3 regions of the Streptosporangium sp. NPDC001681 genome follow, and region 3 is predicted to be linked to each of the others. Evidence: riboswitches for the same ligand, from Rfam matches in the RefSeq annotation. Region 3 holds a riboswitch; each other region holds the start of a gene.
The links. A riboswitch is a leader RNA that binds a small molecule or an ion and turns the genes downstream of it on or off. The one in region 3 is predicted to bind cyclic di-AMP.

Region 1: linked by a shared signal. The riboswitch ahead of ABT130_RS37135 (coiled-coil domain-containing protein) and the one ahead of ABT130_RS21055 (CHAP domain-containing protein) in region 3 are both predicted to bind cyclic di-AMP.
Region 2: linked by a shared signal. The riboswitch ahead of ABT130_RS25865 (C40 family peptidase) and the one ahead of ABT130_RS21055 (CHAP domain-containing protein) in region 3 are both predicted to bind cyclic di-AMP.

What each region holds. Positions count from the first base shown of each region.
Region 1 covers NZ_JBEOZN010000119.1:19,227-28,969, reverse strand. Annotated here, with positions in the region: gene ABT130_RS37165 (carbohydrate ABC transporter permease) at 1-500, opposite strand, end outside; gene ABT130_RS37160 (extracellular solute-binding protein) at 584-1,921, opposite strand; gene ABT130_RS37155 (beta-xylosidase/alpha-l-arabinosidase) at 2,277-4,733, shown strand; gene ABT130_RS37150 (LacI family DNA-binding transcriptional regulator) at 4,717-5,763, shown strand; gene ABT130_RS37145 (hypothetical protein) at 6,119-6,574, shown strand; gene ABT130_RS37140 (hypothetical protein) at 6,628-6,822, opposite strand; gene ABT130_RS37135 (coiled-coil domain-containing protein) at 6,933-7,841, opposite strand; cyclic di-AMP (ydaO/yuaA leader) riboswitch at 7,911-8,047, opposite strand; gene galT (galactose-1-phosphate uridylyltransferase) at 8,120-9,199, opposite strand; gene ABT130_RS37125 (DeoR/GlpR family DNA-binding transcription regulator) at 9,196-9,743, opposite strand, start outside.
Region 2 covers NZ_JBEOZN010000061.1:172-9,914, forward strand. Annotated here, with positions in the region: gene ABT130_RS25860 (helix-turn-helix domain-containing protein) at 792-992, shown strand; gene ABT130_RS25865 (C40 family peptidase) at 1,328-2,290, opposite strand; cyclic di-AMP (ydaO/yuaA leader) riboswitch at 2,383-2,530, opposite strand; gene ABT130_RS25870 (amino-acid N-acetyltransferase) at 2,866-3,519, shown strand; gene ABT130_RS25875 (RDD family protein) at 3,748-4,815, shown strand; gene ABT130_RS25880 (hypothetical protein) at 5,471-5,656, shown strand; gene ABT130_RS25885 (histone-like nucleoid-structuring protein Lsr2) at 6,103-6,435, shown strand; gene ABT130_RS25890 (ATP-dependent Clp protease ATP-binding subunit) at 6,715-9,222, shown strand.
Region 3 covers NZ_JBEOZN010000044.1:815-10,557, reverse strand. Annotated here, with positions in the region: gene ABT130_RS21085 (N-acetylneuraminate synthase family protein) at 1-1,715, shown strand, start outside; gene ABT130_RS21080 (glycosyltransferase family 2 protein) at 1,985-2,914, shown strand; gene ABT130_RS21075 (alpha-2,8-polysialyltransferase family protein) at 2,911-4,239, shown strand; gene ABT130_RS21070 (DUF6716 putative glycosyltransferase) at 4,611-5,795, opposite strand; gene ABT130_RS21065 (hypothetical protein) at 5,933-6,973, opposite strand; gene ABT130_RS21060 (TetR family transcriptional regulator C-terminal domain-containing protein) at 7,021-7,221, shown strand; cyclic di-AMP (ydaO/yuaA leader) riboswitch at 7,715-7,853, shown strand; gene ABT130_RS21055 (CHAP domain-containing protein) at 7,872-8,582, shown strand; gene ABT130_RS21050 (mycothiol transferase) at 8,602-9,105, opposite strand; gene iscB (RNA-guided endonuclease IscB) at 9,047-9,743, opposite strand, start outside.

The sequences.
Region 1 (9,743 bases), on a different contig from region 3:
GAGCGCGGGATCTGCCGTACGCCGCCCTGGTAGATCAGCGAGTGGAAGGGGATGAACTGCCACGACACCACGAAGATCACGACGCTGAAGGCGAGGAAGGGCTCGCCGAGCCAGTCCTGTGCGAGCAGCCCGATGTGCAGCCCGGCACCGAGCCCGAAGTTCGGATCGAGCAGCGCCTTGTAGGCGATGGCGACGGCGGCCGAGCTGAGCAGCAGTGGGATGAAGTACAGCACGGCCAGCAGCGCGCGATAGCGCTGGTGCCCGGCCAGGAACACCCCGATCAGGATGCTGACCGGCGTCTGAACCGCCCAGGAGGCGGCCATCACCAGCAACGTCACCCACAGCGCGTGCAGGAGGCCGGGGTCGCTGAGCACAGCCCACCAGCTGGTGAGCCCGGACATCTGGATGTCGCCGAGCCCGTCCCAGGACGTGAAGCTGAGGAACAGGACCCCGACCAGTGGAATTACCCCGAAGGCGACGAACACCGCCAGAGCCGGCACGGCCAGCCACGGGAGGACGCCGCCTCGGGCCTCTCGCGTGGCGGCCGGCGGCGTCCCCCTCCGAGCGGGGGTGGCGAACGCGCTCAACTGCCGATGACCGCGTTCATGTTGGACACGAACTGCTGCGGCGTGATCGACAGCTGGAACAGCTTGGCGATGTTGTCCAGCAGCACCTCGGCCGCGGTGGGGCTGAGCGCCTGGTCCCAGGACTGGGCGAACGACTTGGCGTTGCTGGCGATGCCGTAGACGAACTTCAGGAAGTCCGCGTCCTTGGCGGTGGCGAACGCGCTGTCGGCGCCGTTGACGATCGGCACCGCGCCGGTGCCGGCCCACTCCTTGACCTCCTCGTCACTGAGCACGGCGGTGGCGAAGAACTTCTTGGCGATCTCCTTCTGCTCGGCGGTCGCGTTGGACGAGATCGACAGGTATTGGCCCGGGTTGCCGACGGTGTTGCTGGGGTCGCCCTTGCCCCCCTCGACCGGCGGGAAGTTCATGTAGCCGAGGTGGCCGCCGGAGACGAAGTCACCGCCGTCGGTCGACATGCTGCCGTACGTCCAGCCGCCGTGCAGCATCATCGCGGCCTTGCCGGTGTACAGCAGGGCCTGGTCGGCGTTGGAGTCGGCCGTGATCGAGGAGAAGCCCTTGATGAACCCGTCCGCCTTGACGAGGTCCTGCAGCTTGGTCAGGGCGTCGAGGGCGGCGGGGTGGGACCAGGCGTCCTTCTTGCCGTCGAACACGGCTTGGAACACCTCGGGGCCGCCGATGCGGTCGAAGAGGAACTCCAGCCACATCATGTTCGTCCAGCGGGACTGGCCGCCAAGGGAGAACGGGGCGATGCCGGCGGCGTTGAACTTGGGGACCAGGGCCATGATGTCGCCCCACGACTCCGGCGGCTGCACGCCGACCTGGTCGAAGATTTTCTTGTTGTAGTACAGGACGATGGGCTGCATGGTCTCGCACGGCATCGCGTAGATCTTGCCGTCGATCGTGGCCGCCCCGAAGGAGGAGGGGAACAGCCGGTCCTTCACGGCGGCGTTCTGCTCGAACCACGAGGTGAGGTCCTCCACCTGGCCGGCCTGCACGTACGTGCGCAGGGTCCCGCCGCCCCAACCCCAGATGATGGTGGGGGCCTGGCCCGCTCCGATCGCCGTCTTGATCTTCGTCTTGTACGCGTCGTTCTGGAGGATCGTCCCGGTGATCTGCCCGTTGGGGTTGGCCTTGTTGAACCGCTCCACGGCCCGGGTGCGCACGCCCTCCTGTGGCTGGACCGCCAGGTACCAGTAAGTGGCCTTGGTCCCGCCGCCTCCGCCTCCGCCCGCCGCGGTGGGGCCGGAAGTGCCACAGGCCGCCAGCGCGGCTCCCAGGGGGATGCCCATGGAGAGGGTGAGGAAGGTGCGGCGAGATGGTGTCGTTGACTCCACGCTGATCTCCGTATGTCGAATGCCGAGCTGGGCGCGGCTCCATGTGAAACATCAGTGGCGGTGGTCGTCGGTCGTGGATCAGCACCTCCGCTGCCAGGCATCCACTCTTCTTGAGCCCAGCATGTCGAAACATTTCCGAAACAAGCCGCGTGGCACGCAAATTTAGATTTCTACTACTTGCCTGTCAAGGGGTGACCTCATATCGGCACGAGCTTCGTATGTAAGGTGTGTGAGGTACTCTCATCTGGGGCTTTTCCTGGTCACTCAGGTGCGCCAGGATTCGAGCAGGGCTACCGCAACGCACCGAAAAGTTTCGGAAAGTTGTCCGGGTGAGTTTTTCTTGAGGAGAGAGCAGATGACGGCGCTAGATGGGGCCTCCGCGGCGGGCCGGATCCTCCGTCCGTGGCAGGACCCGGCACTCCCCGTGGCCGACCGGGTCGACGCCCTCCTTGAGGAGATGACCCTGGAGGAGAAGATCGGCCAGCTCGGCAGCCGGTGGCTCGGCAACGACATGCAGGCCGACCAGGGCGGGGAGCCCGAGGAGGAGGCCGAAGGCCCGGCGAACGTGGCCCCGATGCAGGACGTCTTCGCGGCCTCGGGGAGGGTGCCCTTCGAGGAGGCGATCCGCCACGGGCTCGGCCACCTGACGCGGGTGTTCGGCAGTGCTCCGGTGACCGCGGCGGAGGGCGCCGCGGAGGTGGTACGGCTGCAGTCCGAGGTGGTGAAGCATTCCCGGCTCGGCATCCCGGCGCTGGTCCACGAGGAGTGCCTGACCGGTTTCACCACTTACGGCGCGACCGTCTACCCGGCGGCCATCGCCTGGGGCGCGACGTTCGACCCGGAGCTGGTGGAGCGGATGGCCGCCGCCATCGGGCGGGACATGCGTGCCGTGGGCGTCCACCAGGGCCTGTCGCCGGTGCTGGACGTGGTGCGCGACTACCGCTGGGGCCGGGTCGAGGAGACCATGGGTGAAGATCCGTACCTCGTCGCGATGCTCGGCGCGGCCTACGTGCGCGGCCTCGAGAGCGCCGGGATCATCGCCACGCTCAAGCACTTCGCCGGCTACTCCGCCTCCCGGGCGGCCCGCAACCACGGCCCGGTGCCGATGGGCCGGCGCGAGCTGATGGACATGATCCTGCCGACGTTCGAGACCGCCATCGTCGAGGGCGGCGCGCGTTCGGTCATGAACTCGTACTCCGACGTGGACGGCGTTCCCGCCGCGGCCGACTCGTGGCTGCTGACCGACCTGCTGCGCGACGAGTGGGGGTTCACCGGGACGGTGGTGTCGGACTACTGGGCGATCCCGTTCCTCGCGACGACGCACCAGGTCGCCGCGGACACCGACGAGGCCGGGGTGCAGGCGCTGACCGCGGGCATCGACGTCGAGCTGCCCGACACGCTCGGCTTCGGCCAGCACCTCGCCGGGCGGGTGCGGCGGGGCGAACTGCCGGAGTCCCTGGTCGACCGGGCCGCCCGGCGCCTGCTCACGCAGAAGGTGCAGCTCGGACTGCTGGACCCGGACTGGACACCGGAGAAGTCGGTGGCCGGGGCACGGACCGTGGACCTGGACTCGCCGGCCAACCGGGCACTGGCCCGGGAACTGGCCGAGCGGTCGATCGTGCTGCTCGACGCGGGCACCGCGCTACCGTTGTTCGGCGAAGGGCGTCCGGGGCCGCGCCGGGTGGCCGTGGTCGGCCCCTGCGCCGACGACCCGCACACGTTCATGGGCTGCTACGCCTTCCCCAACCACGTGCTGCCCCGTCATCCGGGGCTCGGGCTCGGCGTGGCCGCACCCAGCCTGCTCGACGCGCTGCGGGCCGAGCTGCCCGATGCCGAGCTGATCCACGAGCCGGGCTGCGACGTGCGGGGCGACGACCGCTCCGGCTTCGCCGCCGCACTCCAGGCGGCTCGTGAGTCCGACGTGTGCGTGGCCGTCGTCGGCGACCTGGCGGGGATGTTCGGGCTGGGTACGTCGGGCGAAGGCTGCGACGCCGAAGACCTGCGGCTGCCCGGCGTGCAGGAGGACCTGCTGGCCGAGCTGGCCGCCACCGGCACGCCGGTCGTGGTGGTCGTCGTCTCGGGCCGTCCATACGCGCTGGGCCGGGTGTCCGGGACGGCCGCCGCGCTCGTCCAGGCGTTCATGCCCGGGGAGGAGGGCGGGGCGGCCGTCGCCGGGGTCCTGTCCGGCAGGGTGCAGCCCAGCGGAAAGCTGCCGGTGCAGATCCCACGCGGTCCGGGCGGGCAGCCGGGCACCTACCTGCAGCCGCCGCTGGGCTCCAACAGCCACGGCATCAGCAATCTCGACCCGACCCCGCTGTTCCCGTTCGGGCACGGCGCCTCGTACACCACCTTCGAGGTCGACGACCTGCGGATCAGCGACGCCGAGGTGCCCACCGACGGCGAGTTCACCGTGTCGGTGCGGGTACGCAACACCGGGGGCCGGGCGGGCGAGGAGGTCGTCCAGCTCTTCCTGTACGATGTGGTCGCCCAGGTCACCCGACCGGTGCGGCAGCTCACCGGGTTCGCCCGGGTCCGGCTGGAGCCCGGCGCGAGCGCCCTGGCGACCTTCACCGTGCCCGCCGACCGGACCGCGTTCACCGGGCGCGACCTGCGGCGTATCGTCGAACCGGGGGACCTTGAGGTGCTCGTGGGCACGTCGGCGTCCGACCTGCCCTGCCGGGGCCACATACGATTGACCGGCCCGCTGCGTCACGTCGGCCTGGGCCGCCGACTGGTCACCCGTGTGGATGTGGAACCGATACCGGGCTCTTCCGCCACACAGCAGGGAGGAACAGATGCCGGCCAGTCCTAAACGGGCCACGCTGGCCACGGTCGCGGCCTCGGCGGGCGTGTCGGTCGCGACCGTGTCGAAGGTGCTCAACGGCCGAGGTGACGTCTCCCCGGTGACCCGCTCCCTCGTGGAGTCGTTGCTGGAGCAGCACGACTACGTCGCGCCGCCACAGCGCCGCCGGGGCGACGCGGCCGTGCCGGACACGATCGAAGTGGAGCTGGACGCCGATCTCAACGCGTACTCGACCGAGATCGTCCAGGGCGCTGTGCAGGCCGGGGCCGAGGTCGACGCGGCGATCGTGGTGAGCATCCGGACGAACGCCGACCGCGCCGGAGCCTGGGCGCGCGGCCTGGTCACGGCCGGACGGCGGGCCCTGATCGCCATCACCAGCGAGTTGACCGCCGGGCAGCTCGCCGCCCTGTCCCGCGTGCGGTTGCCACTGGTCGTGATCGACCCGCTGAACCTGCCGCAGACCAGGGGGGTCACCAGCGTCGGCTCGACGAACTTCGCCGGGGGCCTGGCCGCGACGCAGCACCTGCTCGCGCTCGGACATCGGCGCATCGCCTACCTCGGCGGCCCGGCCACCGCCGCCTGCAACCAGGCCCGGCTACACGGCTACCGCGCCGCCATGGAGGCCGCAGGCGCTTCGGTTCCTCCGGGTTACGTACGGGCGGGGCACTTCCGCTACCAGGAGGGTGTGACGGGCGGCGCGGCCCTGTTCGACCTGCCTGAGGTCCCCACCGCCATCTTCACCGGCTGCGACGACATCGCGCTCGGCGTGCTGGAGGCGGCCAGGGCGCGAGGGTTGCGCGTGCCCGAGGACCTCAGCATCGTCGGCTTCGACGACACCCAGGTCGCCTGCATGGCCTCGCCCCCGCTGACCACCGTACGCCAGCCGCTGCGAGAGATGGGCGGCGTCGCCGTACGCACGGCCCTGCGCCTGGCGGCAGGCGAACGAGTCGACTCCCACCACGTCGAACTCGCCACCGAACTGGTGGTACGCGCTTCCACCGCCCCCGTCCCACCCGAGGGCTCCACCGGCCGCAACTGACCCGCTTAGGGCCGCCCACCGGGGGAGCGCGTGCGTCTCGGCCGCGGAGGTTGTGAGTTCCGGGCCGTCCTCAGCCCCGCGTGAACGACCTGCGGCGATCTCCTAGAAGGCGTTCTGAGCTGGGCTTTCGGCGTTCATTGGTTCTCATCGTTTCCTGCTGCTTCTCGTACCCATGTGCCCTGGATGTGCCCTGCCCTCCTCGGTCTGAGTGATTCCGGACGGCCACCGCGCCGGGCCCGACACAATCGTCTTCTGTGGATGTCCACTCGCGTCCAGGGACGGTGTCAGCACTTCCGTTAGCAGGGTCATGCGCAGTGCAAAGGCTATGTCGGACCCGATCGCTACTCTCCCGCACATGGCAGTCCCCGAGATCATCCCCATCAGCTACGAACCCGACTACCACACCGACACCATCGGCCATTGGGAGGGCGGGCAGTTCCTCGGCTCCGTCGTCGCCGCCTTCCCCGAGGGCTACACGCACACCGACGACTGGCAGGCGCACAAACGCTGGCACGCCGTCCTGCACACCTTCGACGCCGCCGGCCACCACCTCGACTCCCGCATCGAGCGCACCGGGACCGACGACAACCACCGGGCCGCCGTCGACGCAGCGCAGGAGCGGCTGAAGCAGTGGCTCGATGCCCTCCCCGGCCTCCGCTTCGGCGACATCGCCATCCGGCCCTTTCGCCGCGAAGTCGACGGCGTGCTCTTCGGCCTCGTCATCGAGACCTTCGAAGGCACCGAACACGCCGAGCTCTACCCGAACAACCTCGGCTTCTACGAACCCTGGGACGGCTTGTACGACACCTGACCACCAGATCCGTAGGGAAGGGCAGATACCTCGCCAGCGGCATCTCGCCCTGCTCAGGTGGTGGTTGCGGGTCGGTGGTGTGTGATCGTGTAAGCCATCTCCGCCCTCGGGCTCCAACCCGCGTCGAAGGAGTGGTAGCGGCTCTCCCACTCCGGGCTCAGGATGGCCTCCAGCACCGCCATGGACCGGCACAGGTCGCGGAGCATCGGGACACCGGGCAGCAGACGGGCCACATCGTGATCAGTCATACGCCCATCCAATCGAACGCCAGTGACTGAATCGTGCCGGGTCTCGGGGACCTCGCTGTGTCCTGAGAGGGGATTACAGCGAGATCACCGCAGTTCAGGAGCCTGGCGGCTCAGTACATCGAGATGTGCGGGTGGTCGTAGTGGTTGGCGGTGATGCCGCCGCGGTTGGACATGGTTCTCCAGCCGGAGCCGTGGTTGATGCGCTGGCGCCAGATCACGTACTTCACTCCGAGCTTGGACTTGTTCTTGATGGCCCAGGCGGCGATCTCGTCGCCGAGCCGGAGGTTGGCGGCTGAGGGCATCGTGCCGCCGGTGCTCATCATGAAGTCGCAGGCGCGGCCGAGGGGGTGCTCGCCGCCGTCGTTCGCGGACCGGTAGCAACCGACGGCGTACGGGAGGTCGAAGCGTCTCTTGACGGCCTCACGCATGATCCGGGTCCGGTCGGTGATGTTGTCGGCGCCGGTGGGGAGTTGCGGGGCCCAGCTGCCGTCGGCGCGGCGCCCGGAGCCGACGGGGGCGAGCTGGTCGAGCCTGTTCTTGATGTCCTTGATCAGATCTTCGACCTCGTCACGCTGGGTCTGCATCTCCTTGGCCTCCTCCCTGATTTCGTCGGTGAGCCTGGCGGCCGTCTCGGTCGCCCTCTTCCTGCGTTCGAAGCTCTCGGCGAAGCCCTGCAGGTGCGCGCTCTGCTGGGCGGTGAGCTGCTCCATCACCGCGGCTCCCCCCATGTCGTCGGCGAACAGCAGCGCGGGCAGGCCTCCGATGCTGCTCTGGTAGCGGAGCTGGACTATGGAGTCGACCTGCTTCTCCGCCCTGGCGTAGAGGTCGGAGGCCCTGGCCAGGTTCTGCTTGGCGACGGCTTCGGCCTTCTGCGCCTTCTTGAGGGACTCGCGCTTGGCCGCGTATGCCTCGATCAGCCCGTCGACCTTCTTGCCGAGCTTGGCCAGCTCGGCGCGGAGCTTGGCCTCGGTCGGCTTGGGCTCCGCGCTTCCCGCGGTGGGGGCACCGAGGGTGAACATGGCGACCAGGCTCAAACAAAGGGCCAGAACCGCATGCCGACGGAACGTGGGGGACGGGGCCGCCACGAACTCTCCTCTCCTTCCGCCTACCGGGTTAGCTGACGGGTTCGGGCTGGAGAACGCCCTTCCACCGAAGTGGTTTCACCCCAGGTGCGGTGGTTCCCCGGCTCCCGGGCGATGCGCCTGGGATTAGGCATATCGGCTGTTGCAGCCGATGTGGGAAGGATAGTAGTGGTAAACACAGGGTCACGCGACTTCAAGACGAGACCAATTGGTGATTAGTTCGTGACAACAGAGCGCAGAAGGTGTGCTGTCTCCTCGGGCAGCACGTCGTTCACGAAGGCACCCATGGCCGACTCGGAGCCGGCGAGATATTTCAGCTTGTTCGGCGCGCGGCGGATGCTGAACAGCTCCATGTGCGTGTACGACAGGTCACGACCGGTGTTGACCGGCGCCTGGTGCCAGGCCGCGATATAGGGCATCGGCACACCGAACAACGCGTCGAGGCGGCGGAGCACGTCGGTGTAGAGCGGTCCGAACGCCGCGCGCTCCGCGGGCTCCAGCCCGACCAGGTCGGGGACCTGCCGGTGGGGGTAGAGATGAACCTCCACCGGCCAGCGCGCCGCGGCCGGGACGAACGCCGTCCAGTGCTCGTTCGAGGCCACCACCCGGACCCCGGCCTCCCGCTCCGCGGCGAGCACGTCGGCGAACAGGTTGCCGCCGGTCCGCTCCCGGTGGCGCCCGGCCGCCCCGAGGGTCAGCTTGGTGCGCGGGGTCACGTAGGGGTAGGCGTAGATCTGGCCGTGCGGGTGGGCCAGGGTGATGCCGATCTCGGCTCCCCGGTTCTCGAAACAGAACACCTGCTCCACGCCCGGCATCGCCGACAACTCCGCCGTACGGTCGATCCAGGCCTCCATGACCAGCTCCACCTGCTCGGGGGGGAGCATCGCGAACGAGGAGTCGTGCTCGGAGGTGAAACAGACCACCTCACAGCGACCGATCCCGGGACGGACCTCGCTCAACCCGCCGACCTGCTGATAGTCGCCCAGATAGGTGGAGAACGAGGGGAACCTGTTCTCGAAGACCACCACGTCGTAGGCCGCGGAGGGGATCTCGGTGAGGTTGCCGGAGGTGGAAGGGCAGAGCGGGCACTCGCTGGCCGGAGGCAGGAAGGTGCGGCCCTGGCGGTGTCCGGCCACCGCGATCCACTCCTCGGTCAGCGGGTCGTAACGCAACTCGGAGGCGGTGGGGCGGGGCGGCAGGTCGCGTCCGTCGACCGCTCCGCGGTCGGCGTCGTCGCGGCGGTCGAAGTAGAACAGCTCCCGGCCGTCGGCCAGATGGGTGATCGTACGCTTCATCGGCCGACGCTCTCGCTCTCCTGCTGTGGCTCTGTGATGATCAGCTCTCCCACCGAGGCGGCGAGCTCCTCGCGGGCCTCCTCGGCCAGGCCGGAGTCGGTGACCACGATGTGGGCCTGGGCCAGTTCGGCGATCGTGCTGATGCCGACCGTGCCCCACTTGGTGTGGTCGGCGAGCACCACCAGGCGGTGTGCGGAGGCGACCAGCTCACGGTTGGTCTCGGCCTCCAGCAGGTTGGGTGTGGTGAACCCGGCTCGGGCGCTCATCCCGTGCACGCCGAGGAAGAGGGTGTCGACGTGGAGTCCCCGGATCGCCGTGACCGCGACCGGGCCGACCAGCGCGTCGGAGGGGGTGCGGACCCCGCCGGTGAGCACGACCGTGCGATCGGCCCTGGGGGAGCGGTGGAAGACGTCGGCGATCCGGATCGAGTTGGTGATCACGGTCAGCTCGGGCACGTCGGTCACGTGGTGGGCGAGCGTCCAGGTCGTGGTTCCCGCGGAGAGTGCGATGGCGGTGGCGGGCCGGACGAGCCGGGCGGCCTGCT
Region 2 (9,743 bases), on a different contig from region 3:
CGGTCGGGCTCGGCGCGCACCTTCGAATCCCGGTCGGGCGGTACCGGGTATCGCCCTCATCACCTCGCGAGCACCTCCTCACCGTCCCGCACGGCTCCGTGCCGGCGCGCGTGGGCGCGAGCACGGCACGCGGACGATGCCTGGGCGGACGGGGCGAATCCCCATGGGCCGCAAACCACGGGGTCCGTGCTCACGCTCCCCGTGCAATTTCGGACGGCTTTCTGCATAGCGCAGAAACTCCCTTTTAAGCATGTCCAATATCGCCTGACGCCCGCCGTCGGCATCCGATACTTCGCTAATGCCGCAAAGGTGCTCTTGGGGGCTTCCCATTTCAGAGTTTTCCGCGAGGTGCCGTCAAGGCGCCAGACGGCGTGGCCGTCGAAGAGTGCCAGGAAGAGATCGATTTTCCCGGGGAAAAGCGGGAAGCTCGCTTCCGCCGAGGATGCGGCCCCGCGGGTGCGCGCCGCCGCGGCGGTTCCGGCGAAACCTTGTTCTGCCAGGACTTCTGTTGTCGCAGCCAGGGGGGCACCTGCGGGCTCGTGCGGGGGCACGGCCGTGACTTAACCCCAAAGGCACTGACATATCATGAGTACTTCACGTAGCACCTAGTATGTCAATAGTGGGCGCGCGCTATGAAGAGTAGAACTTGACGACCTTTGAACAAGGCGTTTACCGTTCCTGGCGGACGGTATTCATTTCCGGCGTCTCGCGCCCGGTTTCCAGAGTGGGGGGAGTGACTCTTGATGGCATATCCAGAAGTGGATTCTCGCCATGGCGACAGCCCCCTGGGCATGAGTGATATCGGTCTCAGTGACGACGACCTCGTGCTGCTGGCTGAACTCGCCAAGGGCGTCACCGTCGACAGGGTGGGCCGCCGCCTCGATATCAGCGGCCGGACCGTCAGGCGCAGGCTCAGAGGCATCTGTGACCGCATCGGTGTCGCCACGGCGATCGAGGCCGTGGCCTGGGCGGCCCGCCGCCGCCTGATCTAGGCCCTGCCCTTGGCTGTTCTGCCCACCGCGGTCAGGGGGCGCCCCGCCGCGTTGCCGTCGGTCACCGCGGCACGCTGAGGCTTCCTCCTCCGCCCTGCAAGGCGCCACCTGACCGATCCTCGCCACGGCAGGACCCACCTGGCAGGGCTCACAGGCCCTGTCTCGCGGATACTCTGCCCACCGCGGTCAAGCCGGCGCCTCACCGCACCTGCGGGCACCGTCCGAGGGGCGCAAGTCTGCGGGGTACCCGTCTGACCGGCCCTCGGCACGGCAGGATTCGCCGCCCGGCCAAGGGCCGGGCGGCTCGCGATCCGTGACCGGCCCGGCTCAGCCGCTCAGTCGGCGATCCGCACCCCGCCGGCGAAGGGCCGGTTGTCGATCGTGGCGATGTGGATGACGTCACCCGTCCGGGGCGCGTGGACCATCAGGCCCGCGCCGATGTAGATCCCGACGTGGTGCAGGTCGCTGTAGAAGAAGACCAGGTCGCCCGGGCGCAGGTCGTTTTTGGAGATGTGGGTGCCCGCGGTCCACTGGTTGCCGGTGTAGTGCGGCAGGCTGATGCCGACCTTCTGGTAGGCCCACATGACCAGCCCGGAGCAGTCGAAGGAGTTGGGGCCCTCGGCGCCCCAGACGTACGGCTTGAGTTGCTGGGTGAGCGCCCAGCGGGCCGCCTCCGCCGCCTTGCCGCTGCCCACGATGGGCACGTCGACCTTCACCCGGGCACCCCTGTTGCTGACGGCCCTGGTGCGTACCTCGCTGAACAGGTCGCTCTCGACCCGCGCGACCAGTCGCTCGATCTTGCTGCGCTTGCCCTCGATCTCCTCCAGGAGCACCTTGACCTCTGAGGTCCTCGCCTTGGCGCCGGCCTGAGCCCGCTCGGCGGCCTCGATCGCCCGGCCGACCTGGGCGACCTCCTCGCTCTGCTGCTGCTGGAGGGCGTAGTTGGTGGTGGCCTGGTCGAGGAAGGTGTCGGGGTCGGTCGCCTGGGTGAAGGCGAGCCCGGAGTTCAGGCCGCCGGACATGTAGTTGCTCTGCGCGAGGAGGGTGGCCTTGGCACGCCGGGTCGCGAGCTCCGACTCGCTCGTCGCGAGGGTCTTCTTGGCGCTTTCCGCGGCTCGCTGGGCCTGCTTGAGCCTGACCCGCTCGCCGTTGTACTGCTCGGCGAGCGTGCCGATCTCCTCGTGCAGCTTCTCGGCCTGCTTGGCCAGTTGCTGGAGGCTGGGCTCGGGATCCGCCGTGGCCGAGACCAGGGGGGTGCCGAGGGTCATGATGGCGAACGCCAGGCCGATGACCGCCATGCGGCGACTCCGCCTCCGCGGCGCGCGTTCTCGACAGCGGGCGTCGCCGCCCGCGTGCTCTCCTGCGCGGTCGCGCATGCGCTTCACCAACGGGCTCCTCTCCTCGGCCGCCTACCGGGTTAGCTGACGGGTTCGGGCCGGAGGCAGCCCTACCGGGTGCACCGGTGGCACTCGGATTCACCCCGAAGGACGTGGTGGGTCCCCGGTTCCCCTGGTCGGGAGATTCGGCGGGTCAGGCTTTTACGTCTCTGACATCGAGCACGGAGATTAGTGCACTCGTGGTTCCTGCTCAACCAGAACTGCGAACTCAGTAGAGGTTTCGCAACTGAAATGTCACGGAAAGATCACATGCCAATATGATCAACATGGCCATTACGCTGCCTTTGCCTTCCTCGCGGCGGGCGCGGCGCGGGTCTTCCCAGGTCCGGGACCGTGCCAAAGATGAGCTGCGACACATTGGAGACGTCGTGCGCCCAGCGTGGTAATCCAACTACCAAGGGTCATGTGATGCCCCCGGGGCGAGAGTTAAGGATGAGCCGTAATTGAAGGCCGGAGAGGACGTACGCTGATCGGTCATGGAGCAGCTTGCGGAGCATTCTCCCGTGCCGTTCGCGAATCCCGGGAAAGAGGGGGAGCGGCGAACCGGATCCGAGGGAGAGGAGCGGGGGTCACCCGTTCCCGGCGCCACCCCGGCGGTCACGGTCCGCCGTGCCCGCACCCCGGACGTCCGTGCCATCAGGCGGCTCGTCGACACCTACGGTGGAGTCGGCCCGCGCCTGCTGGAGAAGGCCACCGTCACCCTGTACGAGGACATCCAGGAGTTCTGGGTCGCGACTGACGCGGAGGGGATAATCCTCGGCTGCGGGGCGCTTCATGTTCTCTGGGAGGATCTTGCCGAAATTCGGACCGTTGCCGTCGATCCGACCCGCAGGGGAATGGGAATCGGCCATCGGATCGTCTCGGTGCTCATCCGCACGGCCGCCGAGCTGGGCCTGCGCAGGGTCTTCTGCCTGACCTTCGAGGTCGGCTTCTTCGCCCGGCACGGATTTCAGGAGATCCAGGGCACACCGGTCGCCCCGGAGGTCTACGCCGAACTTCTCGCCTCCTACGACGAGGGCGTCGCGGAGTTCCTCGATCTGGAGCACGTCAAGCCCAATACCTTGGGAAACACCCGGATGCTGCTGCACCTGACACACGAGCCAGACTCTGATGACTTTAGAGATGACTGACGGGAAAGGTGACTGTTGATTCCTATGTCGATACCTTGTGCAGCAGCAAGCATGTGCGTCTGACATTTGCCACATGCGCAGTCTAAGTGAGGTGACGCGGTGAGCAACGGACAGCCGCCGTATCCACAGGATGATCCCGAGCGCAGTCGTACACCTTCGGGACAGCCGGATTACGGGCAGTACAACCCGGGGCGTTCCCCTGGCGAACCCGACCCCGATGTGACGATCATGGGATATCGGTCGGAGGGATCGCAGCCGAACACCGGCCCCGGGCAGACCCAGCCCGGCTATGGTCAGCAGGGCTACGGCCAGCAGCAGGGGTATGGGCAGCAGTCGTACGGCCAGCAGGGGTATGGGCAGCAGCAGTCGTACGGTCAGCAGGGCGGGACGGACGCGTACGGCCAGCAGCAGGGCTATGGCCAGCAGGGCGGGACCGGCGCGTACGGTCAGCAGCCCGGCTACGGGCAGCAGGCGTCCCACGAGCAGCCCGGCTACGGCCAGCAGCCCGGTTACGGGCAGCAGCAGCCGTCCCAGCCGGGTTACGGGCAGCAGCAGTACGGTCAGCAGCAGCCCGGCTACGGCCAGCAGCCCGGTTACGGCCAGCAGCAGCCGTCCCAGCCGGGTTACGGGCAGCAGTACGGTCAGCAGCAGCCCGACTATGGCCAGCAGCAGTACGGGCAGCAGCCCGACTACGGCCAGCAGCCGGGTTACGGCCAGCAGCCCGGCTACGGGCAGCAGCAGTACGGGCAGCAGGGGTACGGCCAGCCTTACGGTGGTCCCCCCGGCGCTCCCGGCCCGCTCGCCGAGTGGTGGCAGCGCCTGGTGGCGCGGATCATCGACGCGATCATTCTGGCGATCCCGGGGGTGATCATCAGTGCGGTGCTGACCGGCCTCCTGGTTACGGCTCCCAGTTTCAACCTCGCGACGGGCGCCAGCACCGACGGGAGCGGCGTCTTCCTCGCGAGCCTTCTCATCTCCCTGGTCAGCGCGGCGATCTACTTCGCCTACGAGTTCTTCATGATCAGTAGGGGTGGGCAGACCGTCGGCAAGATGGTCATGGGCATCAAGATCGTGCCCGTCGGCAGCACCCTGCCGCCGGGCGGGCTCAGTTCCGACGTCGCGCTCAAGCGCGGCGGTGTGTTCTTCGGCCCGCAGTTCCTGAGCTGGATCCCCCTCCTCGGCTGGATCGTCAACATCTTCAGCCTCGTGAACGTGCTGTGGCTGCTGTGGGACAAGCCCCTGCAGCAGGCGCTGCACGACAAGGTGGCCGGGACGGTCGTCGTCAAGATCAAGTAGTTCCGGGTAAATCGGGGCCGGCGGTTGAACCGCCGGCCCCGATTTCGCGCCCGGACCAGAAAAACGGAGACCGTTAGGGGTGGGTAACCGTCTCGGCCGCGGAAGCCACGGAAGCGTAAAAATCATTTGCCGCGCCATGGGCGACGCGGGGGGACTTATGATCGAACCCCGGCGTGCTCCGGCGGAATATTCGTGTTTGAGGCCGGACAAGGGGCTCAGGAGAGCCCGCAAGCCGCTATGAGACGCCAATGCCGGATCTGCCCCCGTCGAGGGTTCGCACACCAGTCATCGAATGGTGGGAGCGGCCCGCCTCCCGCATCCCCGGTGACGGCCCGCGGGTTTCTCTCCTTCACCTTCCGTCGCGCGTTCAGGGGTCTTCTCGCGGAGCTGGATCATGGGTGTGTGGTGTTGCCCGGGTTGTCCCGTGAGCCCATCGTCTTTGGTGGTTATACGGTCTACGACTATGTACTCCACGCCAGAGTGGGTCGTACTCTTGGTAAGAAAGCGTTGAAGATCCGTCTTGTTCCGCAGGCTTGCGTCGCATCGGCTGCCGCCCGGGTGATGAAGCGAGCCGCTCTCCATCCAGGTGTTCTGCCGACGGTGGACATTCTCGCGATGAACCGCCCGCGGTGATCTCCGGTTCCGTGACAAGGCGTTGTTCATCCTGGTGGGAAGGCTCTCCCACCAGGGGCTTCGCCCCTCCGAGGCCGGTGGCGCAGCGGCCGGAGAGCGGGCGGGCATTGGTATTTCCGAAGGCGACGATGATCACCTGATCATCCTGTCGGTTTTTCCCTGCGGCTTTACGACTGCAACCGGTAAGGCGGCTGGAGAGAAGCATTAGGCTGGAGAGCGACGGGCCTGGTCGCCCCTGCTGACGCACGTCGCCGTCCGGTGGCGCTATGGTCATCTGTGGGCGGTTCCAGACTGATCGGGCGGACACCCGCGTGGCTCGGGAGTCGTCGCCAAATTTTCATGGTCTCCAGAAAGCCACCTAGCGGTACGGAGCGAGGACGAATGTACGACGTATTGTCCGCGTTGATACCTCCGGCGGTCGTCGGCGGAGCCTTCATCTTCGGAGTCGTCAAGCTACTTCGGAGTGAAGCCGCCGGTCGCCGGCCAAAACAGTCCGACCCGGCCGAGTCGCAGAACAGCTGATCCACCGGAGCACCGACTGAGAGTGTCTCGGTCGGCTGTGAGAATCGCCGGGCTCCTGGAATTGCCGCTCTTCGATCGCGGGTATATGTTTAGCTTGCGAATGAAACAATACTCCGCGAAAGGATTGTGTAGATGGCCAAGCAGATCCAGGAGATTCTCATCGACGACCTCGATGGGGGCGAGGCCAATGAGACTGTCGCCTTCGCGATTGACGGCACCAGCTATGAGATTGACCTGAGTGACGTTAACGCGAAGAAGCTCCGCGACTCCCTGTCGCCTTTCGTGCAGAGCGCCCGTCGTTCCGGCGCGCTGGCACCCCGCCGCCGCCGCGCGGGTGGCGCGCGGGCACTCACGCGAGAGAAGAGCGCCGACATCCGGGCATGGGCGAAGTCCCACGGCCTTAATGTCAGCGAGCGCGGTCGAATCGCCTCCAAGATCGTCGAGCAGTACGAAGCGGCTCACTAGATCGGCTCAGTGGATCGAGTGAATCATGCGGTTATGGCGGTCACGGTGGGGTCCGGTGGCGGCCATGACCGCATGATGTGTTTGTCTGGTGGACAAACGTCGTTCGCTTGCGGCGTAGCGGGAACATCCCACCCCCCGTAAGTAGTTGGATGGAGGGTGAACGCCCTGCTCTCGGGGAACGTCTTCTGCATAGAGCGGTCGCCGGGTCGGGGCTACCATGCGGGATGACAGGGCCCGGATATCCCGGACCTGCCTGACCGCTCTGTGAGGAGCGACGAGATGTTCGAGAGGTTCACCGACCGCGCACGGCGGGTTGTCGTCCTGGCCCAAGAAGAGGCCCGGATGCTCAACCACAACTACATCGGTACGGAGCACATTCTTCTTGGCTTGATCCATGAAGGTGAAGGCGTTGCCGCCAAGGCTCTGGAGAGCCTCGGCATCAGTCTTGAAGGTGTGCGTCAGCAGGTCGAGGAGATCATCGGCCAGGGCCAGTCCGCGCCGTCGGGGCACATTCCGTTCACCCCGCGTGCCAAGAAGGTCCTTGAGCTGTCCCTGCGCGAGGCGCTGCAACTGGGGCACAACTACATCGGCACCGAGCACATCCTGCTCGGCCTCATCCGTGAGGGCGAGGGCGTGGCCGCCCAGGTGCTGGTGAAGCTGGGCGCCGATCTCAATCGGGTCCGCCAGCAGGTCATCCAGTTGCTCCACGGCTACCAGGGCAAGGAACCGACCGCCGCCGGCGGTCCGGCCGAGGCCGCTCCTTCGACCTCTCTGGTGCTTGACCAGTTCGGCCGCAACCTGACCCAGGCCGCTCGCGAGGGCAAGCTCGATCCGGTCATCGGCCGGGAGAAGGAGATCGAGCGGGTCATGCAGGTCCTGTCCCGCAGGACCAAGAACAACCCGGTCCTGGTGGGTGAGCCCGGCGTCGGCAAGACCGCCGTCGTGGAGGGCCTGTCCCAGAAGATCGTCAAGGGCGAGGTGCCCGAGACGCTCAAGGACAAGCAGCTCTACACCCTGGACCTGGGCGCCCTGGTGGCGGGTTCGCGCTACCGCGGTGACTTCGAGGAGCGCCTGAAGAAGGTCCTCAAGGAGATCCGCACCCGCGGCGACATCATCCTGTTCATCGACGAGCTGCACACGCTCGTCGGTGCGGGCGCCGCCGAGGGAGCGATCGACGCCGCCAGCATCCTGAAGCCGATGCTGGCCCGAGGCGAGCTGCAGACCATCGGTGCCACCACCCTGGACGAGTACCGCAAGCACCTGGAGAAGGACGCGGCGCTTGAGCGGCGTTTCCAGCCGATCCAGGTGGCCGAGCCCAGCCTCAGCCACACGATCGAGATCCTCAAGGGTCTGCGGGACCGCTACGAGGCCCACCACCGCGTCTCCATCACCGACGGTGCCCTGGTGGCCGCCGCGCAGCTGGCCGACCGCTACATCAGCGACCGGTTCCTGCCGGACAAGGCGATCGACCTCATCGACGAGGCCGGCTCGCGCATGCGCATCCGCCGCATGACCGCGCCGCCGGACCTCCGCGAGTACGACGAGAAGATCGCCAATGTGCGGCGCGACAAGGAGTCCGCGATCGACGCGCAGGACTTCGAGAAGGCCGCCGCCCTCCGGGACCAGGAGAAGCAGCTCCAGCTCAAGCGCGAGCGCCGCGAGAAGGAGTGGAAGGCCGGCGACATGGACGTCGTCGCCGAGGTCACCGAGGAGCTCATCGCCGAGGTCCTGGCGACCGCCACCGGCATCCCGGTCTTCAAGCTCACCGAGGAGGAGTCCCAGCGACTGCTCCGCATGGAGGACGAGCTGCACAAGCGGATCATCGGCCAGGACGACGCCATCAAGGGTCTGTCCCGCTCGATCCGCCGCACGCGCGCCGGTCTGAAGGACCCGCGCCGCCCCGGTGGCTCGTTCATCTTCGCCGGTCCTTCCGGTGTCGGTAAGACCGAGCTGTCCAAGGCGCTGGCCGAGTTCCTGTTCGGGGACGAGGACGCGCTGATCATGCTGGACATGTCGGAGTTCATGGAGAAGCACACCGTCTCCAGGCTGTTCGGCTCGCCTCCCGGCTACGTCGGATACGAGGAGGGCGGCCAGCTCACCGAGAAGGTGCGGCGCAAGCCGTTCTCGGTCGTCCTGTTCGACGAGATCGAGAAGGCCCACCCCGACATCTTCAACTCGCTGCTGCAGATCCTGGAGGACGGTCGTCTGACCGACGCCCAGGGCCGGGTGGTGGACTTCAAGAACACCGTCATCATCATGACGACGAACCTGGGCACCCGGGACATCTCCAAGGGTCAGGGGGTCGGCTTCGCGAAGAGCAACGACGCCGAGTCCAACTACGACCGGATGAAGTCCAAGGTGCAGGAGGAGCTCAAGCAGCACTTCCGGCCGGAGTTCCTGAACCGTGTCGATGACATCGTGGTCTTCCACCAGCTCACGCCGAAGGAGATCATCCGCATCGTCGACCTGATGCTGGCCCAGGTGGGTCTGCGTCTGAAGGACCGCGACATGGGGATGGAGCTCACGCAGGAGGCCAAGCAGCTGCTGGCCGACCGTGGCTACGACCCGGTGATGGGCGCCCGCCCGCTCCGTCGTACGATCCAGCGCGAGCTGGAGGACACCCTGTCGGAGAAGATCCTGTACGGCGAGCTCCGTCCCGGCCAGATCGTGAAGATCGGGATCGAGGGCGAGGGCGAGAACGCGAAGTTCACCTTCGTCGGTGAGGACGCGCCGGTCGACCGGGTTCCCGACTCGGCCGCCGCCATCGCGGAGCCGATCCAGAACTAGGCCCAGAACCGGGCATCGTCCCGCGGGCCCTGGCCGTTGAGGATCGGTCAGGTGGTGCCTCGCAAGGTTGGCGGAGGTCATCGCAGCACGCTGCGGTGACCGACGACAACCCGGCGAGGCGTCGTCCGTCTCGCCGCGGTAGGCGGAAGAGCCAAGGCGCAGGACACCGGGCATGGCCCGATCAGGCAGGAAGGACAGACCCCGCCGTGAGGATACTCACGGCGGGGTCTGTCTATTTGTTACCTAAGAAGGTGTCTCGCCACGATAGGTAGTACTACACTGCGTAGAGCGAGTTCGATAAGTCTTGCCCGAGTGATCCGTGGGTTGCAGTGATCATGGTGAGATCGGCGTCGAGGTCAGCCTGGCGGCGTACCGGGAAATCAGCTTCGTGAGTGACGCGGAGCCCGGTGGTCGCACGGGATGCTTTGGACGGCCGGGTCGAACTCCGGGCAGGGAGAGCCTCCGGCTCACGGCGCTGGAACACCGGCGCGGGGCGATCGGAGACGCTTACACGGAAGTAT
Region 3 (9,743 bases):
CCATTGCCAAGGTCCTGGACGGCAGCGCCGACGTGGTGTTCTCCGGGCTGGAGACGCACGAGTTCCTGTGGAGCGTGAACGGCGCGGGCGTCAACCACGACCCCTCCCACCGGCCGCGCCGCCAGGACCGCGAACCGCAGTTCCGCGAGACCGGCGCCTTCTACGTGATGCGCGCCGAGGGTCTGCGCGAGTACGGCCACCGCTTCTTCGGCACCGTCGCCGTGCAGCGGGTCTCCCCGCACCACGCCGTCGAGGTGGACACCCCCGAGGATCTGGAGATCGTACGGGCGCTGGCACCGTTCGTGGACCGGCCCGAGCCGATCGATGTGGACGCGGTGATCACCGACTTCGACGGCGTGCACACCGACGACCGCGCCTACGTCGACCAGGACGGCCGCGAGATGGTCGCGGTCAGCCGCTCCGACGGCATGGGCATCTCACTGCTGCGCCGCTCCGGCGTCAAATTGATGATCATGTCCACCGAGCACAACCCGGTGGTCGCGGCCCGCGCCCGCAAGCTCGGCGTGCCCGTCCTGCAGGGCCTGACCGACAAGCGGACCGTGCTGCGCGACTGGCTGGCCATCGAGGGAATCGACCCGGCCCGCGTCGCCTACGTCGGCAACGACGTCAACGACCTGGGCCCGATGAGCGACGTCGGCTGGCCCGTCACCGTCCCCGACGCCCACCCGAAGGTCCGCGCCGCCGCCAGGACCGTGCTGACCAGGCCCGGCGGGGCCGGGGCCGTACGGGAGCTGTGCGACCGGGTCCTCGCGGCCCGCCCGGCGGACGAGAAGGTCACCGGAGGGACCGCGCCCCGCGCCGAGCTGAGGCTCGCCCCGGTCGCCAGGCCCGTCCAGATCGGCGACGCGCTGATCGGCGCCGGACAGCCGGTCTACGTGATCGGTGAGATCGGCATCAACCACAACGGCGACCTGGACATCGCGCGCCGGCTCATCGACGTGGCGGCCGAGGCGGGCTGTCAGGCCGTCAAGTTCCAGAAGCGCACGCCGGAGATCTGCGTGCCGCTGGAGCAGCGCGACCAGATCCGGCAGACGCCGTGGGGCGAGATGACCTACATGGAGTACAAGCTCAGGACCGAGTTCGGCCTGGAGGAGTACTCCCAGATCGCCGAGCACTGCCGGAAGCGGGGCCTGCACTGGTTCGCCTCGCCGTGGGACGTGCCGTCCGTTGAGTTCCTGGAGTCCATGGACGTGGTCACCCACAAGGTCGCCTCGGCGAGCGTGACCGACCTGGAACTGCTCCGCGCGCTCGCCGCGACCGGCAAGCCGATCATCCTGTCCACCGGCATGTCCACGCTGGAGGAGATCGACCAGGCGGTGGAGCTTCTCGGCACCTCCAAGCTGGTGCTGATGCACGCCACCTCCACCTACCCCCTCCCTCCCGAGGAGGCCAACCTCCGCACGATCACCACACTCCAGGAGCGGTACGGCGTGCCGGTCGGCTACTCGGGCCACGAGCGCGGCCTGCAGATCTCGCTCGCCGCGGTGACCCTGGGGGCGGTGACCGTGGAACGGCACATCACGCTCGACCGCACCATGTGGGGCTCCGACCACGCCGCCTCGCTGGAGCCCGCCGGGCTTGAGCACCTGGTCCGCGACATCCGCATCATCGAGACCGCCCTGGGCGACGGCGTCAAGCGGGTCTTCCCCGGCGAGCAGGCCCCCAAGTCCCGCCTCCGCCGCGTCACTGTGTAGATGGCGACGCTGGCGCGTCGCGGTGAGGCCGCTCTTATCCGGCTCCTTCCCTCGTCGCTCATCCGCTTCGCTCCTTCGCTCCTCAGTCCAGTCGTCGGCGCGGCCTCACGGGGAGTCCCTCGGAGACGGAGTACGGGGCACGTCCCCAGGGTGCTTCTTGGCCCAGTCACCGGCGCGGCCTCACGGGTAGTCCCGTCGGGGGGAAGGTGAGGGTGGTCGACGTGAGGGTTCTTGGTTGGGTCGTCTGAGTTCGGGACGGGAGGGCGAAGTTGATCAAGTTGTCGGTGGTGGTTCCGGTGCGGGACGCGGAGAGCTACGTCGGGGACGCCTTGGCGTCGCTGGTCAGGAACGCGCGGCGGGACTTCGAGTTCATCGTGGTGGACGACGGGTCGGTGGACGCGACCGGGCAGATCGTCGAGGACTTCTGCCGTGATCTGCCCGGTCTGGTGGTGGTCCGTAACGACGCGCCGGTCGGACTGGCCGACGCGCGTAACCTCGGGATCTCCCTCGCCTCCGGCCGCTACCTGACGTTCATGGACGGCGACGACTGGCTCGCGCCCGGATATCTCGGGGACCTGGTCGGCGCGATCGAGCGGCTGGACTGCGACTTCGTCCGGGTCGACCACGTACAGGCGGAGGGCCGCAAGCGGACGATCCACCGGGCGCCGCTCGCCACCCGCGAGGTGGTGCTGAAGCCGCGCGACCACATCCTGCCCGATCACGCCAGGACCATGGTGGACTACCCGTACGCCTGGGCGGGGATCTACCGCCGGGACCTCGGCGACCTGCTGACCTTCCCGGGGCACCTGCACACCGCCGAGGACAGGCCGTGGATCTGGCGGCTGCACCGCGACGCGGGTTCGTTCGCGGTGGTGTCACTGGCCGGGCTGTTCTACCGGCGGATGGTGGCGGGCTCGCTGACGCAGACCGGCGACGCCAGGCAACTGCACTTCTTCGACGCCTTCGACCTGGTCTTCGCGGACCTGGAGGAGGAGTTCATGCCCAAGGCGGTGCGCACCTTCCGCGCGTTGCTGGCCCACCACCTGGAGCTGGGCGAGCGCCTCTCCCCCGAGCTTCGAGCCCGTTTCGAGGAGCGCGGTGCCACGACACTGAGGCGGTTCCCCGCCGACCTGCTCGCCGGGACCGCCCTGGACCCCGAACGCGATCAGATCCTGCTCGACCTCCTGGAGCGCCGATGACGCAGCTGTTCTACGCCTCGACCCTGTTCGGTGCGATGACGCTGGCGGCGGCGATCGACGACGGCCGTTTCGGCCCCCGCCAGGGGCGCCGGATCCTGCTGGTCTCCAACAACGCGGCCATCCCGGAGATCACCCCGGCTCTGGACGAGACCCCGGGCTTCGCCACGCTGCGCCCGCGCTTCGACGAGATCCACTCGTGGAACGAGATCGTGGCCCCGCTGCATCCATCGGACTGGAAGGCACGCGTCGTCGAGGTGCCGATGCTGGGCCGCCTGCTCCGCTCGCACCTGTCCCTGGGAGCCGGGCCCGCCGAGCTGGTTCTGGAATCCGTCGCGGTCCCCCCTGCCAGGACGCTGGCCGGACTGGTCAGGGACTGCCCGATCTCGGTCTACTCCGACGGCCTGATGAGCTACGGCCCGACCCGCGACCCGCTGCCGCAGGAGATCTACGGGCGGATCACCCGCCTGCTCCACCTCGATCTGGTGCCCGGTCTTCGGCCGCTGCTGCTCTCCGAGTACGGGGTGCCCGCCGAACCCCTCCCCGACCGGGCCTTCCTCGACGTGGTCGGCCACCGGGCCGATGACCCGCCCTCGGGCCGGGCGATGATCCTCGGCCAGTACCTGTCCGCCCTCGGCATCGTCACCTCCGAGGAGGAGGCGGAGCTCCACGCCGACATGCTGCGCGGCCTCGTCGCCCGGGGGTTTTCGCGCGTGCTGTTCAAACCGCACCCGGCCGCCGGGCGGCGGCACGCCCAGCGGCTGCGCGAGACGGCCGCCGAGCTGGGCGTCGAGCTGGACGTGGTGGCGGAGACCGTCCCGGCGGAGTCGTGCTTCGCCACCCTCGGGCCCGAGCTCGTGGTCGGCTGCTTCTCCACCGCTCTGATCACCGCCGGGCGGTACTTCGGGCTCCCGGTGGCGACGGTGGGCGGCAAGCTGATCCTGGAGCGGCTCTCCCCGTACGAGAACAGCAACCGGATCCCGGCGACCATCACCGACGCCCTGCTGCCCCGCCTGTCGACGGACGGTTCGCTGTGGGAGCCCCCGCCGGTGGACGTCTCCGCCCTGGTGGGCGCGGTCGGCTACTGCATGCGGAGCGAGGCGTATCCGGGGCTGCGCGAGCAGGCCGCGGCCTATCTCCAGGCCTGCGGCCCCGACCGCTACTTCAAGCACCGGCGGCTCGCCGCCCTGGACCTGATCGCCACCTCAGCCACCACCGCATCGGCCGGCGCATCGGCCACCGCTCCGGCCGGCGCCCCGGTCGCCGCCCCCCAGGAGCGGAGCCCGCTGGGCAGGCTCCGCAGCCGCCTGTCGAGAACCTTTCCCTGAGCCGGACGGCCACAGCGGCACGGCACGGGCGGGAAACGGCGGATCGCCCCGCGTCCCCGTGCCGCGCCGTCTCCTCCGGTCCGGAGGCGGGGCGCGAGTGCCGGCCCGGCGCCCTGAGTTGACGCGCTCTTCGGCATGAGTACCGCGTGTGCGGCACCTCTGCGGCTTCCTGCCTCGTCGACCCGCGCCACCGGGGTGGCCTTATCGGGTCTCCACAGGCTTGCGAACCCTTCCGGCTCCGTTCCCGCTCATCCAGCGGTATCTGACGCGGTCACGCCGGCATGCGCTGATTCGCCGTTAACGGCGAATCAGCGTTCCCTGCCCCATCACGACGGAACGGTTATCAACCCTCCGGCCTGAGGGGCAAAGCACTACGGACGACTCAGGTAGCGGCGCATCCGGCGCTTGGCGCGGTAGCCGATGCGCAGCACGTTCGGCGGGACCTCCACGCGCATCCGGGCGCGACGGCGGGCGGCGGCGTACTCGGGGCCGTCGAGCAGGGACTTGGCGGGAACGAGGCGTCCCGAGCGTGCCTGCCCGACCAGGGAGACCATCCGCGAGACCCAGTCGCTCTCGTCACCGGGATGGAAGTAGTTGTCCCTGCACCAGCCGCCGTCCGGGTCCAGGAAGCGCCCCGCGGAAAGATCGTCGAGGGTGCCGAGCAGGCCGCTGTCCTCGAAGACCAGGTTGATCATCTCGGCGCCCACCCCGAAGTCCGACAGCACCAGCAGGGGCACCTTCTGGGCGATCGCCTCCAGCGCGGCGGTCGAGCTGACGGTGACGAACCCGGCCGCGTGGGCCAGGTGCTCGTGCATGGGCCCCACCGCGAAGCGCACGGCCCCGGCGCGCACCCTGCCCTCCTCCACGAGCGACTGCCACAGGCGCTGGTAGTGGTGGCGCTCATTGTGGGTCTGCCGCTCGCCGTCCAGAGCACGGAGCTTGACGACGACGTCCAGATCCGGCCGCCGCCCGGCCAGTTCGGCCAGGGCCAGCAGGATGCTCTCGCGCTCCTGTCTCCGCTTGGGCACCTTGGCCTGGGTGGCGAACACCACCCGGTCCCGCGGCCCGATGCGGGCGACCTCCTCCTGGCCTCGCAGAAACGGCAGCCGGGCCAGCCCCACCTGGCCGCCCCCGCCCAGCTCGCGGCCCATCGCCGAGAACTCCTCGACCTCCCGCCCGCTGTGCAGCACGAACAGCTCGCATCCGCTGCGGAACAGCCAGGCCTTCTCGGTGGCGGGGACGGAGATGCCGGGCAGGCCCGAGACGAACACCGGCCGTGGCCGCAACCCGGCCAGCACCTCGCCGACCAGCACGTCCACCACGGGCCCCGTGCAGGCGGCGAGCACCACATCGGGCCCGAGCCGCTCGGCGGCCCGGCGCAGCGCGCGGGCCGAGAGCACCGGCGGATCCGCCGCCGAGCCCGCGACCGCGGCACTGATCTGCGCCGGGGACGGGGTGATGGGGGTGCGGATGACCGCCAGTTCCCTCGTGCATCCCGAGGGCAGGTCCCGCAGCAGGCAGGCCGCCCACTTCAGGTAGGAGTCAGAGTCGGCCACGGCCAGGACCTTCAACGAGAACCTCCAACGGGGATCCCCCGCTTCATATCCGATTTCACATGGGCGGACCCGGCGCGGCTCGCATCCCGGGGCGGCACGCCACCGGCCTCCGGCCGCGGGGTCACGAGGTCACGAGGTCATGCCCCGGTGGCTCCCGTGTCGTGATGGGCGAACATCGACAGGTGGGAGCGGAGCGAGGGGGCCGCCTCCACCGTCCACCACTCGTCCGGGACGTCCACCGTCTCGACCGGGACGCCCCTGGCCGAGAGCAGGACCCGCAGGGAGGTGACCGCGGTGGACGGCAGGCTCAGTACCCGCTGCCCGGCGGCCAGCCCGCGCAGGGTCATCTCGGCGGGGATCCCACCGCCGTAGACGGTGATCCCGGGCTGCTCCCCGACCTTGGCGAGATCGTGGGGGTCCTCCCTGCGGTGCGGGAAGTAGGCCACCGGCCCGGCCGAGCCGAGAGCGGCCAGCCAGCCGAGGTAGTGGTCGCGGTGGATCAGGCCGTTGCGGACCAGCGAGGTGCCGAGGACGACCGTGAGCTCCTTGGGACGGGGCACGCGCAGCGGCTGCGACCGCAGCCAGGCGAAGTCGTGGGTGATCAGCTCGGCCCCTCTCGCCCGTACGGCCTTCGCCAGGTCCGCGGGAACGGGCAGCGCCGTGAAGATCGACAGCCGCCCCGAGCGGGCCGCGGCGCGCAACCTGAGTCCGGCCGCCGCGCCGAGGGCGGTTCTGAGCCGTCCCGCCTTCCCCCGGGCCCTCAGCAGGGGCGTACCCGCGTGGCCGACGAGCAACTCCAGGAGCCTGATGGTGGCCAGCCCGTCGTCGACGATCACGATACGGCCGGGGCGCCCGGTGAGCCAGCGGAACTGGACCTTGCCGGAGAAGGCGTCGCCCACCGCCCAGGTCACGCCCCGGCGCGGCCTGGGCATGTCCGGCCGAGCGGCGGTGAGCTCCAGGCCCGGCGGCAGGGTGAGGCGCCCGAGCTCGCGCCCGGTGACAGCCAGGGGGCGGAGCCTCGCCCTGGGCACGAGGTGGCTGCGGGCACCGAGCAGCCCCGCGTGGTGGGCCTCCACGACGCAGAGCATCTGCAGCGGGGATTCCACCCAGGCGATGGCCGAACCCTGATCCCGCGCGTGGTCTCGACCGTCCTCCACGCCGGGTGATGACCCGTTCACGACTGACCCAAGCTAACCCGGTGGCCTTAAGCGCCGGGGAACCACGGATGAACAGCCGCCCACGCGTGCTTGCGCGCGGTCTTTTCGATCGCAAGGCCACGATCTACCGTCGCTGGGCGGGCAAGGAGGCACTGGTGTGGTACCGGCTGCTCTTCACCGGTAAGCCACTGGATCGGGAGTTCGTCGAGGACACGGTCGACCGGTTCCTGCTCCCGCTGTTCCGCTCCTGGTCCGGCCAAGAGAGCTGAGGCCCGCCCTGCCGCCGGAGGGCCCCGGGGCCGCCGAATCTTGTTCGGGCCTTCCGGGGGAGCAGGACGCATCCGCTCCACACTTTTTACCATCGAATATTTGTTGCAAAGAGTTAAGGCCTGACACCCTTACCGGCGAGCCTCCCGATCACGCCATACCACCCCGGGTCAGGCGATCCACCGGCGGGTACCACACGGCTGGATCGCCGAGGAAACAGGGGATCCCGCCCGCGACGGGGCCGCGCCCCCGCCCGCCGCGACCGGCCGGAGGACGGGTGCGACCCGCCTCCTTCCCAGGCCAAGCGACCCCCCGTCGTACCCCCGCGACTTGGACGTATCACCAAGTCAGGGCAATGTGTCCTACTTGTAATCGTCTGTCCGAGTGACGTACGTTCGTCCTGTTCATGGCAAATGTCTGGGTCTGTATAGATCTAAGCATTGCCGTCACATTGCCCGACCGTGTTCCACCTGGGCGGAACCCCTCCGCCCGCGGTGAGCACGGCCGCCGAATCCGCGAAGTCTGCGGAACCGGGGAACCACGTTCCTGGGGTGAATCAGCGCGTTCTCGCGCCGTAGGGCACTTCCCAGCCCGAACCCGTCAGCTAACCCGGTAGGCGGCATGGAAGCGAAGCAAGGAGTCGAACCCCGGTATGACCAAGCACCGCCTCACCCCCACCTTCAGCGCCCCCCGCGTGGCGAGCGCCCTCCTGGGCGCCTGCGTCGTCCTGGCGACCGGCTCCGTGGGCTCCGCAGCCCTGGCCGACAGCCACACCGCTCTGAACCCGCCCGCCGAGACGAAGGTCTCCGAGGTCTCGCAGCACAGGCCCGCGAGAACCCCGCTCGAGATCGCGGCCGAGAGGCTGCCCAAGGTCTCCGCCGCGCAGGTCCTGGACCTCGCCTCCAAGCAGATCGGCGTCCGTGAGAACTCCCAGGGCGGCGGGACCAAGTTCCACTCGTGGTACATGTCCTCCCCACGCGCCAAGGAGACCGTCGCCCGTGACGGCGGCAGCATCCAGGGCTACGCCAACGCCCCCTGGTGCGCGATGTTCGTCTCCTGGGTCGGTGAGATGGCCGGCATCCGGCCCACGATGGGCTGGGACGCCTACACCGTCACCCACGCCAAGTGGTTCAAGAACAACCATCACTGGGGCACCACCCCCACTCCCGGCGCCGTCGTCTACTTCGACTGGGCCGGCGGCAAGAGCCTCGACGGCATCGACCACGTCGGCTTCGTGAAGAAGGACAACGGAGACGGCACGATCACCACGATCGAGGGCAACACCGGCAACGGCAACGTCGAGCAGCGCATCCGGCCCGTCTCCCAGGTCGTCGGCTACGGCTACCCCGTCTACGCCGACTGATCCACACCCGCCGCCCGCGTCATCCCCCATGGGGCGGGCACCCGACCCCCCGCCGGTGAACGCGGGCCGATCCGCACTCGCCCAGGGGCGCCGCTCGCTCGAGCGGCGCCCCTGACGGCGTTCCCCCGGCCGCCTTCGCGACTCCTTCGCATCGATCGTCCCGCCGTCGTGCCCCTTTCGCGGTGACGTCCAGCGGCCCGGTGGCATCCACGATGCCGCGAGAGTGTGCGCACTCCTCATCCCAGGCCCTGAACGCCTCATCGACACCGGCTCCATCGACGTCGGATTCGGGGTGCTCGCCGGATTCCGGGGTCCGCCAGAGGTTCCGGCGGTTCTCTCCGTTCAGCACGTTCCGGAACCGGCTTCGCTCGACCACGACCATGTGCCGGACCAGCCCGAGCAGGGACGGCTCCGAGGGGGGTACGGTCTTTTCTCCGAGCTGCTCGGCGGTCAGGCCCGCGATTTCATCGGTTACCTCCAGCGTGGAGACCCCCGCCTTCAGACGGGGGAGGAAACGCGGCACGGTGCCGCGTTTCTGAATGGGTTGCGTAGCCGTAGCCGTCCGCTCTCTGGAGCATGCGAACGTGGCGGTGGCCGATGCCCTGCACGGTGCCGTGCCGGGTGGTGATGTTGAAGCTTCCGGTGGTGCGGACGGCGACCCGGCCGGTGTGAACCCCGGCCTTCTTGCCTGCCGGGACGTTTGCCCGGACCAGGTCGCCGGTTTGGAAGCCGTGGTGCAGTTTGCTCCGTGGCCGGGCAAGACGGGGGAACCCGTATCGGTCGGGGACGGTGCGGGCGTAGGTGCCGCGACCGGTCGCCGTGACCACCAGGACCGTGGACGGCCAGGCAGTCACGCTCTCCAGTTCGCCGACGTGCAACGCGTCCAACGTGTGGGACTTCGGGGCGCCGGTGCGGGAGCGGTTCCATTTGGTGCGCCCGCCGGAGGCGCCTGCCACGGGCAGGCCGGTGGCCTCCAGCGCCTGCCACAGGGCCCAGCGGGTGGTGTTGACGGCGGCGGCGTCATGCAGTGGTGCTTTTGCCTGCTTGAGGATCTTCGCCAGGAGTGCGGGCTTGTCATTGAGGAACTCCTGCACGGGGGTGGCGTTCTTGGTCTGGTTGCAGCCGATGCAGGCCAGGGTCAGGTTGCTGACGCGCTCAGAG